Regions from separate parts of the Streptomyces sp. NPDC058796 genome, predicted to be linked through region 2. Evidence: riboswitches for the same ligand, from Rfam matches in the RefSeq annotation. Region 2 holds a riboswitch; the other holds the start of a gene.
The links. Region 2 has a riboswitch for cyclic di-AMP ahead of ACFW47_RS08695 (M23 family metallopeptidase). Riboswitches for the same ligand answer to the same signal wherever they lie in the genome.

Region 1 (4,688 bases), on a different contig from region 2:
GGCTACCTCGCCGACCTCATCCACCGCAAGCGTGCCGCGCTGCCGGCCCAGCCCGGCCCCGGCGAGGACCTGATCTCCGGCCTGATCCGCGCCTCCGACCACGGCGAGCACCTCACCGAGAACGAGGCCGCGGCGATGGCCTTCATCCTGCTCTTCGCCGGCTTCGAGACCACCGTCAACCTGATCGGCAACGGCACGTACGCCCTGCTCACCCACCCCGAGCAGCGGGACCGCCTGCAGAGGTCCCTCGCCGCCGGCGAGCGTGCGCTGCTGGAGACCGGCGTCGAGGAACTCCTGCGCTACGACGGCCCGGTGGAGATGGCCACCTGGCGCTTCGCCACCCGGCCTCTCTCCCTCGGCGGGCAGGACATCGCGCCCGGCGACCCCGTCCTCGTCGTCCTGGCCGCCGCCGACCGGGACCCGGAGCGCTTCACGGACCCGGACACCCTCGACCTCGCCCGCCGGGACAGCCAGCACCTGGGGTACGGCCACGGCATCCACTACTGCCTCGGGGCCCCGCTCGCCCGGCTGGAGGGACAGACCGCGCTCGCCACGCTCCTCACCCGCCTCCCGGACCTCCGGCTCGCCGCGGAGCCGGAGGAACTGCGCTGGCGCGGCGGGCTCATCATGCGAGGTCTGCGCACCTTGCCCGTGTCCTTCACACCCGTTGCAACATCGGCGGGTCATGGTCCGCCCCCGAAGTAAAAGTGACACGCGCTCAACTTTGTGATCTTCACGTGATCTGCGCGGCATGAACTTGTGACAAGCGATCATCTGCCTATACGTTCACGGATCAACGTGGCCTGAGCATTACCGCCGCGCGGTCCCCGCTGTCTCGTGAAAGGTCGTCGCATGCTCTCCGGGAACGGTCGTCACCGTCGCCCCCGCCAGGCCCCCGCCCTGGTCGTCGCCGCCGGAGTGACCGGCTCCGCCATCGCGATCCCCCTCCTCGGCGCCACCGGCGCCCACGCGGCCGACGGCGCGAACTGGGACCGGGTCGCCGAGTGCGAGACCGGCGGAGCCTGGAGCCAGAACAGCGGCAACGGGTACTACGGCGGCCTCCAGATCTCCCAGGAGGCCTGGGAGCGGTACGGCGGCCTCGAGTACGCGCGGAGCGCCGACCAGGCCAGCCGCTCCCAGCAGATAAGAATCGCCGAGAAGATACACGCGGACCAGGGCATCGCCGCCTGGCCGACCTGTGGTCTGCTCGCGGGACTGGGCAACGACTCGGGGATCGTGGACGGCGCCACGGGTTCGGCCGGGGACGGCTCGCCGGGGACCGCGGACCCCTCGCAGGCGCCCACCGCTCCGGAGACGAGTGACCCGTCCGGCACGGCCGACCCGTCCGGGTCTACGGGCACGTCCGGCTCGACGGCTTCGGGCGAGGCGTCCGACCCGGCCGCCGGGGCGTCGCCTTCGTCGTCTCCTTCGCCGACTTCTGACCCTTCGTCGACCGATGAGGGCGAAACGCCCAAGACGGGCGCATCGGCCGAATCCGGCTCGGCGGCAAGTGCCGACCCGCAGGAATCCGGCAGCTCGTCCACCGGTACCACCAAGACCGATGAAACGGACAAGGTGGGGCAGAGTGACGGTTCTTCGGCGGCCGCCGGTGGTGGGGAGTCGGGTGCGGGGCGGCACCGTGGTGACAGTGCCGACGAGAGCGCGACGAGCGGCCGCGCGGACGACCGTGCGGACGCCTCTTCGGGCCGGCACGCCTCGCGCGGTGAGGGTGAGGCCCGGGAGGCCGTGGACGGCTCGTACACGGTCCGTTCCGGCGACAGTCTCTGGGGCATCGCCGACTCCCTTGAGCTCGACGGCGGGTGGCGTTCGCTCTACGCCGGCAACAAGGACGTCGTCGGGTCCGACCCGGACCACATCCTGCCCGGTCAGACGCTCACGGTCACGGGCGAATCGGGCGAAAAGTAGGGGGAGTTCACGTCACGGTTAGAGGCTGTATGTCCGTTTTGGATCTCGTGAGAGATAGGTCTCAGAAGCCGTGATCGTCTTTGAAAAACCGCGGAGCGCGTGTCTACGGTCATGACCGCTCGCCACCGCGGGCCCCGGCTGCCGCAACGCCGAATCCTGCCAGCGGCCGTACGGGAACAGTCGTCGCTTCGAGCGCCGCAGGCAGGAGCGGGGGACCCAAGGTAGGTGCCGCACCGGGCAGTTGAGCCGGAGCGGCTAGGGGTGAAGCCGAGTTCCGCGAGGAACCCGGCCGGGCAACTCAACCGGCCCGAACCCGACAGCTCACCTCGCAGGCGTCGGTGAGGGGATCAACCATGCTGTTTTCCGGCAAGGGCAAGCACCGCCGCCCGTCCAAGGCCACCCGTATCGTCGCCGTCGCCGGTGTCACCGGTGCCGCCGTCGCCGCCCCGCTGATGGCGGCCGGCAACGCCTCCGCCGCCACCGCGTCCGAGTGGGACGCCGTCGCGCAGTGCGAGTCCGGCGGCAACTGGTCCATCAACACGGGCAACGGTTACTACGGCGGCCTGCAGTTCTCCGCCTCCACCTGGGCCGGCTACGGCGGCACGCAGTACGCCGCGACCGCCGACCAGGCGACCAAGGCGCAGCAGATCGAGATCGCCGAGAAGGTGCTCGCGGGCCAGGGCAAGGGTGCCTGGCCGGTCTGCGGCACCGGCCTGTCGAACGCCGCGTACACCGGCGGCGGCTCCGAGAGCCAGGACAGCGGCTCCTCGCAGAGCCAGGACAGCGGCTCCACCGCCGAGCGCTCCACCGAGCAGAAGGCCTCCCGCTCCGACGAGCGCCCGGCCGCCGAGCCGAAGGCCGAGAAGCCCGCCGAGAAGAAGACCGTCACCACCCCGACCGGCAAGAAGGTCGAGAAGGGCGACGGCGAGTACAAGGTCGTCAAGGGTGACACCCTCAGCTCGATCGCCGAGGAGCACGACGTCGAGGGCGGCTGGGCGAAGCTGTTCAAGCTGAACGACGACATCGTCGACGACGCCGACCTGATCTACCCGGGCCAGCAGCTGCACCTGAAGTAAGCGGCGGCCCCCTGCTCCCGCCCCGGTGCGTGTTCCCCCGTACGCACCGGGGCGGGTTTTTCACGCCCCGGATCCGTCCGCGATTGCGAACGGGTTTTCGGAAACGTCTTTGTTCCGTTCGGAAACAATTTACTCTCGGTTCTGTCCAGCGGGTGGGCGATCGGCTGGCCGATCGCCCGGAGCCGGTTAGGCTCGGTCCCGCAGAGCCGCCGCGGTCCTCGGACCCGCGCGCGTCACACCGAAGCGTCACATTGAAGAAGGAGATGCTCGTGCCGTCCATCGACGTCGTCGTAGCCCGGGAAATCCTGGACTCCCGAGGCAACCCCACGGTCGAGGTCGAGGTCGGCCTCGACGACGGCAGCACGGGTCGTGCCGCCGTTCCCTCCGGTGCCTCCACCGGCGCCTTCGAGGCCATCGAACTCCGTGACGGCGATGCGGGCCGTTACCTGGGCAAGGGCGTCGAGAAGGCCGTCCTCGCCGTCATCGAGCAGATCGGCCCGGAGCTGGTCGGCTACGACGCCACCGAGCAGCGCCTGATCGACCAGGCCATGTTCGACCTGGACGCCACCGACAACAAGGGCTCGCTGGGCGCCAACGCCATCCTCGGCGTCTCCCTCGCCGTCGCCCACGCCGCCTCCGAGGCGTCCGACCTCCCGCTCTTCCGCTACCTGGGCGGTCCCAACGCGCACCTGCTGCCGGTGCCGATGATGAACATCCTGAACGGCGGCTCGCACGCCGACTCCAACGTGGACATCCAGGAGTTCATGATCGCGCCGATCGGCGCGGAGTCCTTCTCCGAGGCCCTGCGCTGGGGTGCCGAGGTCTACCACACCCTGAAGAAGGTCCTGAAGAGCAAGGGCCTGGCCACCGGCCTCGGCGACGAGGGCGGCTTCGCCCCGAACCTCGGCTCCAACCGCGAGGCCCTCGACCTCATCCTCGAGGCGATCAAGGAGGCCGGCTACACCCCCGGCGAGCAGATCGCCCTCGCGCTCGACGTGGCCGCCTCCGAGTTCTACAAGGACGGCGCCTACACCTTCGAGGGCAAGACGCGCTCGGCCGCCGAGATGACCGAGTACTACGCCGAGCTGGTCGACGCGTACCCGCTGGTCTCCATCGAGGACCCGCTGTTCGAGGACGACTGGGAGGGCTGGAAGACCATCACCGAAAAGCTCGGTGACAAGGTCCAGCTCGTCGGCGACGACCTGTTCGTCACCAACCCGGAGCGCCTGGCCCGCGGCATCGACGAGAACGCCGCCAACGCGCTCCTCGTCAAGGTCAACCAGATCGGTTCGCTGACCGAGACCCTGGACGCCGTGGAGCTGGCCCAGCGCAACGGCTTCAAGTGCATGATGTCCCACCGCTCCGGCGAGACCGAGGACGTCACCATCGCCGACCTGGCCGTCGCCACCAACTGCGGCCAGATCAAGACCGGCGCCCCGGCCCGCTCCGAGCGCGTCGCCAAGTACAACCAGCTGCTGCGCATCGAGGAGATCCTCGACGACGCCGCGGTGTACGCCGGCCGCAGCGCCTTCCCCCGCTTCAAGGGCTGAGCGCCGCTCCTGTAGGCAGCGTCGTACGTACGTCCCCGTACTCGGTCCCGTACCGTGTGCGGGGACGTACGCACGTGTGGACTTAAGGCGGGGACAGACATGGCGGTGAAGGACCGGGACCGTTTCTCCACCGCGA
Region 2 (4,688 bases):
GCCGCGCCCTGCTCCCGCTGGCCGGTCTGCTGCTCGCGATGGGCATGCACGCGCTGTGGAACGGTTCGGCCGCGTTCGGCGAGTACGGCTTCTTCGCCGTGTACGGGGCGTTCATGGTGCCCTGCTTCGGCCTGCTGACCTGGCTGGTGATCTGGACCCGCCAGCGCGAACTGCGCACCGTGCGCGACGAGCTGCCCGCGTACGTACTGGCCGGCTGGCTGGCCCCGGCGGAGCCGTACGCGCTCGGCTCGATGCACGCCCGCCGCCTCGCCCGGCAGTACGCCCGCCGGCACGCCGGGAAACCGGCCGCTCGGGCGGTGGCGCAGTACGAGGCGTACGCGACCTCGCTGGCGTTCCTGCGACAGCGGGGGCGAAAGGGCCGCGCGGGCGCCGACTTCGCCGTACGGGAACGGGAACTGCTGGGCGCCCTGTGGCAACGCCGCGAGGTGGCGCGCCCGGCGCTGGACCACGCGGCCCGCGCCACGGCTCCCCCGCCCGTCGCCCCCTGGCCCGGATACGGGGTGCCCGGATACGGAGTGCCCGGAGCGCCCGGGATGTACGGCGCCCACATCGGTTGCACCACGTACGGACATGCGGGCCCCTGGGCTCCGGCCCTCGCGGCGGCCCCGGCCCCCGCCCCGACGCCGTACCCCATGCCCGCCCGGCCCCCGTACCCGTACGCGCCGTACTCCCAGCCCCACCCCCACCGGCCGTAGCCTGCCTCAGGCCGACGCCTCCGTCAGCCGCCGGGTCTCGTCCTCCGTCAGGGTCAGCTCCGCCGCCTCCAGCAGCGCCGGCAGCTGCTCCACCGTGCGCGCGGACGCGATCGGCGCGGCCACCGTCGGCTGTGCGGCCAGCCAGGCCAGGGCGACCGTGGCGACGGGCGCGGAGTGGGTCTCGGCGATCTCGTCCAGGACCGCGAGGACCCGCTGCCCGCGCTCGCTCTCCAGGTGCTTGGCGGCGCCGCCCGCGCGCGGACTGTCGACCCTCGCGCCGGGCCGGTACTTCCCGGTGAGGAATCCGGACGCCAGGGCGTAGTAGGGAACGGCGGCCAGCCCGGCCCGCTCGGCGAGGTCGCGCAGTCCGCCCTCGTAGGTGTCGCGCGAGACCAGGTTGTAGTGGGGCTGGAGTGCCACGTACCGGGCGAGGCCCTCGCGGTCGGAGAAGTCCAGGGAGGCGGCGAGCCGCTCGGCGGAGATGTTGGAGGCGGCGATGTGCCGCACCTTGCCCGCCCGCACCAGTTCGTCGAGCGCGCCGATGATCTCCTCGACCGGCACCTCGGGCTTGTCGAAGTGGGTGTAGTAGAGGTCGATGTGGTCGGTGCCCAGGCGGCGCAGCGAGGCGTCGGCGGCCGCCTTGATGTTCGCGGCGCTCAGTCCCGGGTACTCGGGGTGCTGGCTGACCTTGGTGGCGAGGACGACGTCGTCACGGTTGCCGCGGGCCGCGAACCACCGGCCGAGGACGGTCTCGGACTCACCGCCGCTGTTGCCGTCGACCCACGCGGAGTAGGAGTCGGCGGTGTCGACGAAGTTGCCGCCCGCCGCGGTGTAGGCGTCGAGGACGGCGAAGGAGGTGTCCTGGTCGGCGGTCCAGCCGAAGACGTTGCCGCCGAGGGCGAGGGGGAAGACCTCCAGGTCGGAGGAGCCGAGCTTGCGCAGAGAAGTCATGTAGCGCGTCAACGAGCCCGACGGTCCCCGGGATTCCGGCAGCGGGGCAAAGATCCCGCAAACCGGCAGCCCTGACGTCGGGGGGTCGCCGTCAGGACCGCCGGGGATCAGGAGTGACGATCGGCGTGTGCGGAGTGGTTCAGGGCGTGAGGCCCTTGCTCTGCAGCCATGCCATCGGGTCGAGGCTGCCGCCGCCGGCCGTGTGGACTTCCATGTGGAGGTGGGCGCCGGTGACGTTGCCGGTGGCACCGACGCGGCCGATGACGTCGCCGGTGGTGACCTTCTGGCCGACGCTGACGTTGATCGAGGACTGGTGGGCGTACCAGATCTCGGTGCCGTCGTCGAGGGTGAGCACGGTCTTGTAGCCGTACGACCCGTCCCAGCCGGCCGACGTGATCGTGCCGCTGTGCACCGCCTTGAGCAGCGTGCCCGTGGGGGCGGCGAAGTCGAGTCCGGTGTGGTGGCCGGAGGACCAGTAGGGGCCCGCCTGCCCGAAGGTGGAGGAGATCGTGTACGAGGAGGTGGGCAGCGTGTACTGCTTGGCCAGCTTCGCGAGCCGCTCGGCCTCGGCCTTCTTCGCGGCTTCCTCCTCGGCCTTCTTCTTGGCGGCGGCGGCCTTGGCCTCGGCCTCCTCAGCCGCCTTGGCGGCGGCTTCCGCGGCCTTCTTCTCGGCGGCGGCCGCGGCCTCGGCGGCGGCCTTGCTCTCGACCTGGGCCTGCTGCTGCTCGGCCTGCGCCATGATCCGCGCGCGCAGCGACTCGCCGGCGTCGGCGGTGCTCTCCTCGCCGGTGCCGGCGGAGGCGGCGGCGATGCCGCTGAGCGGGGTGGCGGAACCCTCGGGCTCGGGCTCCTCGTCGGTGATGAGCGAGCCGACGTTCGGCAGGTCCGGCATGGAGATGGACACCGGCGGCTTGCCGGTCTGCGCGCTGGCCATGCCGCCCGCGCCGACGGCGGCTATGACACCGACGCCCAGGACGGTGGAGCTGCGGGCGAGGCCGCCGCGCTGCTTGGCGACGCGGTGCCGGCCGCGCACGGGGCGGATGGACTCCGCGGTGGGGTTCCACTCCTCCCAGGGGCCCTCTTCGGCGCGGTGGACGTCGTAGCCGAAGGTGTCGGTGTCGTGCCCGCTGGGCACGGACGGGGCCTCGGGGGCAGGCCGGTTGGACGCCACGTGGGCGTACTCCTTTCCTTCCTTTCGCCTACCGGGTTAGCTGACGGGTTCGGAGCAGGAAGGTCTCCTACGCGCGTATATCCGCCGTGCCTGGCACGGCGTCATACGCCCGATTCACCCCAAGTGGTGGTTCCCCGGTTCCCTTGCGGGATTCGGCGCGTGCGCACGGAGCCGCCTTCTGTGACGGCTGGGACGACCGCGCTGCGTTATCGAACGTTAATAGACGGGGGCCTCTGATTCCAAGCCGTTCCGCTTGATCATTAAGGAGACCCGGGTGGACACACGCCTCACGGGCGATGAAATCCGGGCGAGTTGACCCCCCTTCAGCGCCCCTTCGGCACCACTTCCCGCAAGCACCACACCTGATGGTGTGTCAGTTGTTATGCGGAGGGCGCTCGCTCCATCACGGGCCGTGATCAGGGTCGTCGCACGGCGAGCAGAGCCATGTCGTCGGCCATGCCGCCCCCGGAGTGCCTGCGCACGTCCTCGGCGAGGGTGCCGAGCAGTTCTTCCGGGTGCCGGAAGACGCAGCCGGCCAGCCGCTCGTGCGGGTCGTAGAACTCGCCCCGGTCGTCGCGGGCCTCCGACAGTCCGTCGGTGTACAGCAGCAGCGTGGCCCCGCCGGGGAACGGGGCCTCCTCCGCCCGGTCGGGCCACACGCCGAGTTCCCCCATCCCGAGCGGCAGCGCCGACTCCCGGGCGGGCAGGAGGCGCAGGGTGCCGTCGGCGTAGAGCAGCAGCGGTGGCGGATGCCCCCGGTTGAGGACGCGGACGACTCCGTCGCCGTGCGGGAGTTCGGCGAGCACGGCGGTGGTGAAACCCTCGAAGGCGTCCAGCCCGTCGCGCCGGGTGCCCTCGCGGGCCAGCGCACGCTCCAGCCGCTGGGCCACCGCCTCCAGCGTCGCCTCCTGTTCGGCGGCCTCCCGGAACGCGCCGATCACCACGGCGACGGCGGCGACCGCGCCCATGCCCTTGCCCCGCACGTCACCGACGATGAGCCGGATGCCGCGCGGGCTGTCCTGCACCGCGTACAGGTCGCCGCCGATGAACGCGTCGGCCTGCGCCGCCTCGTAGCAGGCGGCGATCTCGAAGCCGCCGATCCGCTCGGCGGGTTCCGGCAGCACGGCCCGCTGGGCGGCCTCGGCGATCTCGCGGACGGAGACGAGCCGCTCGCCGGTGCGGCGCACGAAGGCGTTGACGAGGACGGCGAGCGCGGCCACCGTCGTGATGGTGATCAGCTCCGTGAGGGAGTCGACGTAGTGGATGACCTCCTTGCTCAGCTGGAGCCCGATGACGGCGGCGACCACGGCGGCACTCGTGAGCACCGTGCCGCGCCGCGAGTAGACCGCGGCGGCGACCAGGGGCGCGGCCGTGTAGAGGGGGCCCGCGGTGAAGTAGCGGGGGGTGAAGATGTCGTACAGGACGGCGACGACGATCAGCAGGACGGGCAGTGCGCGTACGAGCACTCGCCCGTACGGGGTCCGGCGGTGCGGCTCGGCCTCGGCTGGCAGTACCTCGGCGGTGCCGCCCAGTCCGGGGTCGGGCACGGGATCACCGGGGAGTCGGCCGCCGGCCCTGGCGTACGCCCCCTCGTCGTCCACGTCACCTGGCCGCACCACTCGTCTCCCGCCACCCCGCACTCCACACCGCTTGCCGTCCCGTCCTCCAGGCTTCCCGGAGCGGGGGCGGGCGGCGAGCGGTGCGGGCCGAGCGGGTGAACGCGCGGACGCACGGATGCAGAGGTGTGCGCCGGACGCACCGAAGGCCGGAACCCTTTCGGATTCCGGCCTTCGGCCTTCAGTAGCGGGGACAGGATTTGAACCTGCGACCTCTGGGTTATGAGCCCAGCG

Region 1: linked by a shared signal. The riboswitch ahead of ACFW47_RS12235 (transglycosylase family protein) and the one ahead of ACFW47_RS08695 (M23 family metallopeptidase) in region 2 are both predicted to bind cyclic di-AMP.

The regions. Positions count from the first base shown of each region.
Region 1 is NZ_JBHYOP010000004.1:83,267-87,954, reverse strand. It holds gene ACFW47_RS12245 (cytochrome P450) at 1-705, shown strand, start outside; gene ACFW47_RS12240 (transglycosylase family protein) at 853-1,926, shown strand; cyclic di-AMP (ydaO/yuaA leader) riboswitch at 2,110-2,276, shown strand; gene ACFW47_RS12235 (transglycosylase family protein) at 2,280-3,002, shown strand; gene eno (phosphopyruvate hydratase) at 3,272-4,552, shown strand; gene ACFW47_RS12225 (septum formation initiator family protein) at 4,652-4,688, shown strand, end outside.
Region 2 is NZ_JBHYOP010000003.1:16,920-21,607, forward strand. It holds gene ACFW47_RS08685 (PrsW family intramembrane metalloprotease) at 1-716, shown strand, start outside; gene ACFW47_RS08690 (aldo/keto reductase) at 723-1,667, opposite strand; gene ACFW47_RS08695 (M23 family metallopeptidase) at 1,807-2,838, opposite strand; cyclic di-AMP (ydaO/yuaA leader) riboswitch at 2,850-3,006, opposite strand; gene ACFW47_RS08700 (PP2C family protein-serine/threonine phosphatase) at 3,255-4,439, opposite strand; tRNA gene ACFW47_RS08705 (tRNA-Met) at 4,640-4,688, opposite strand, start outside.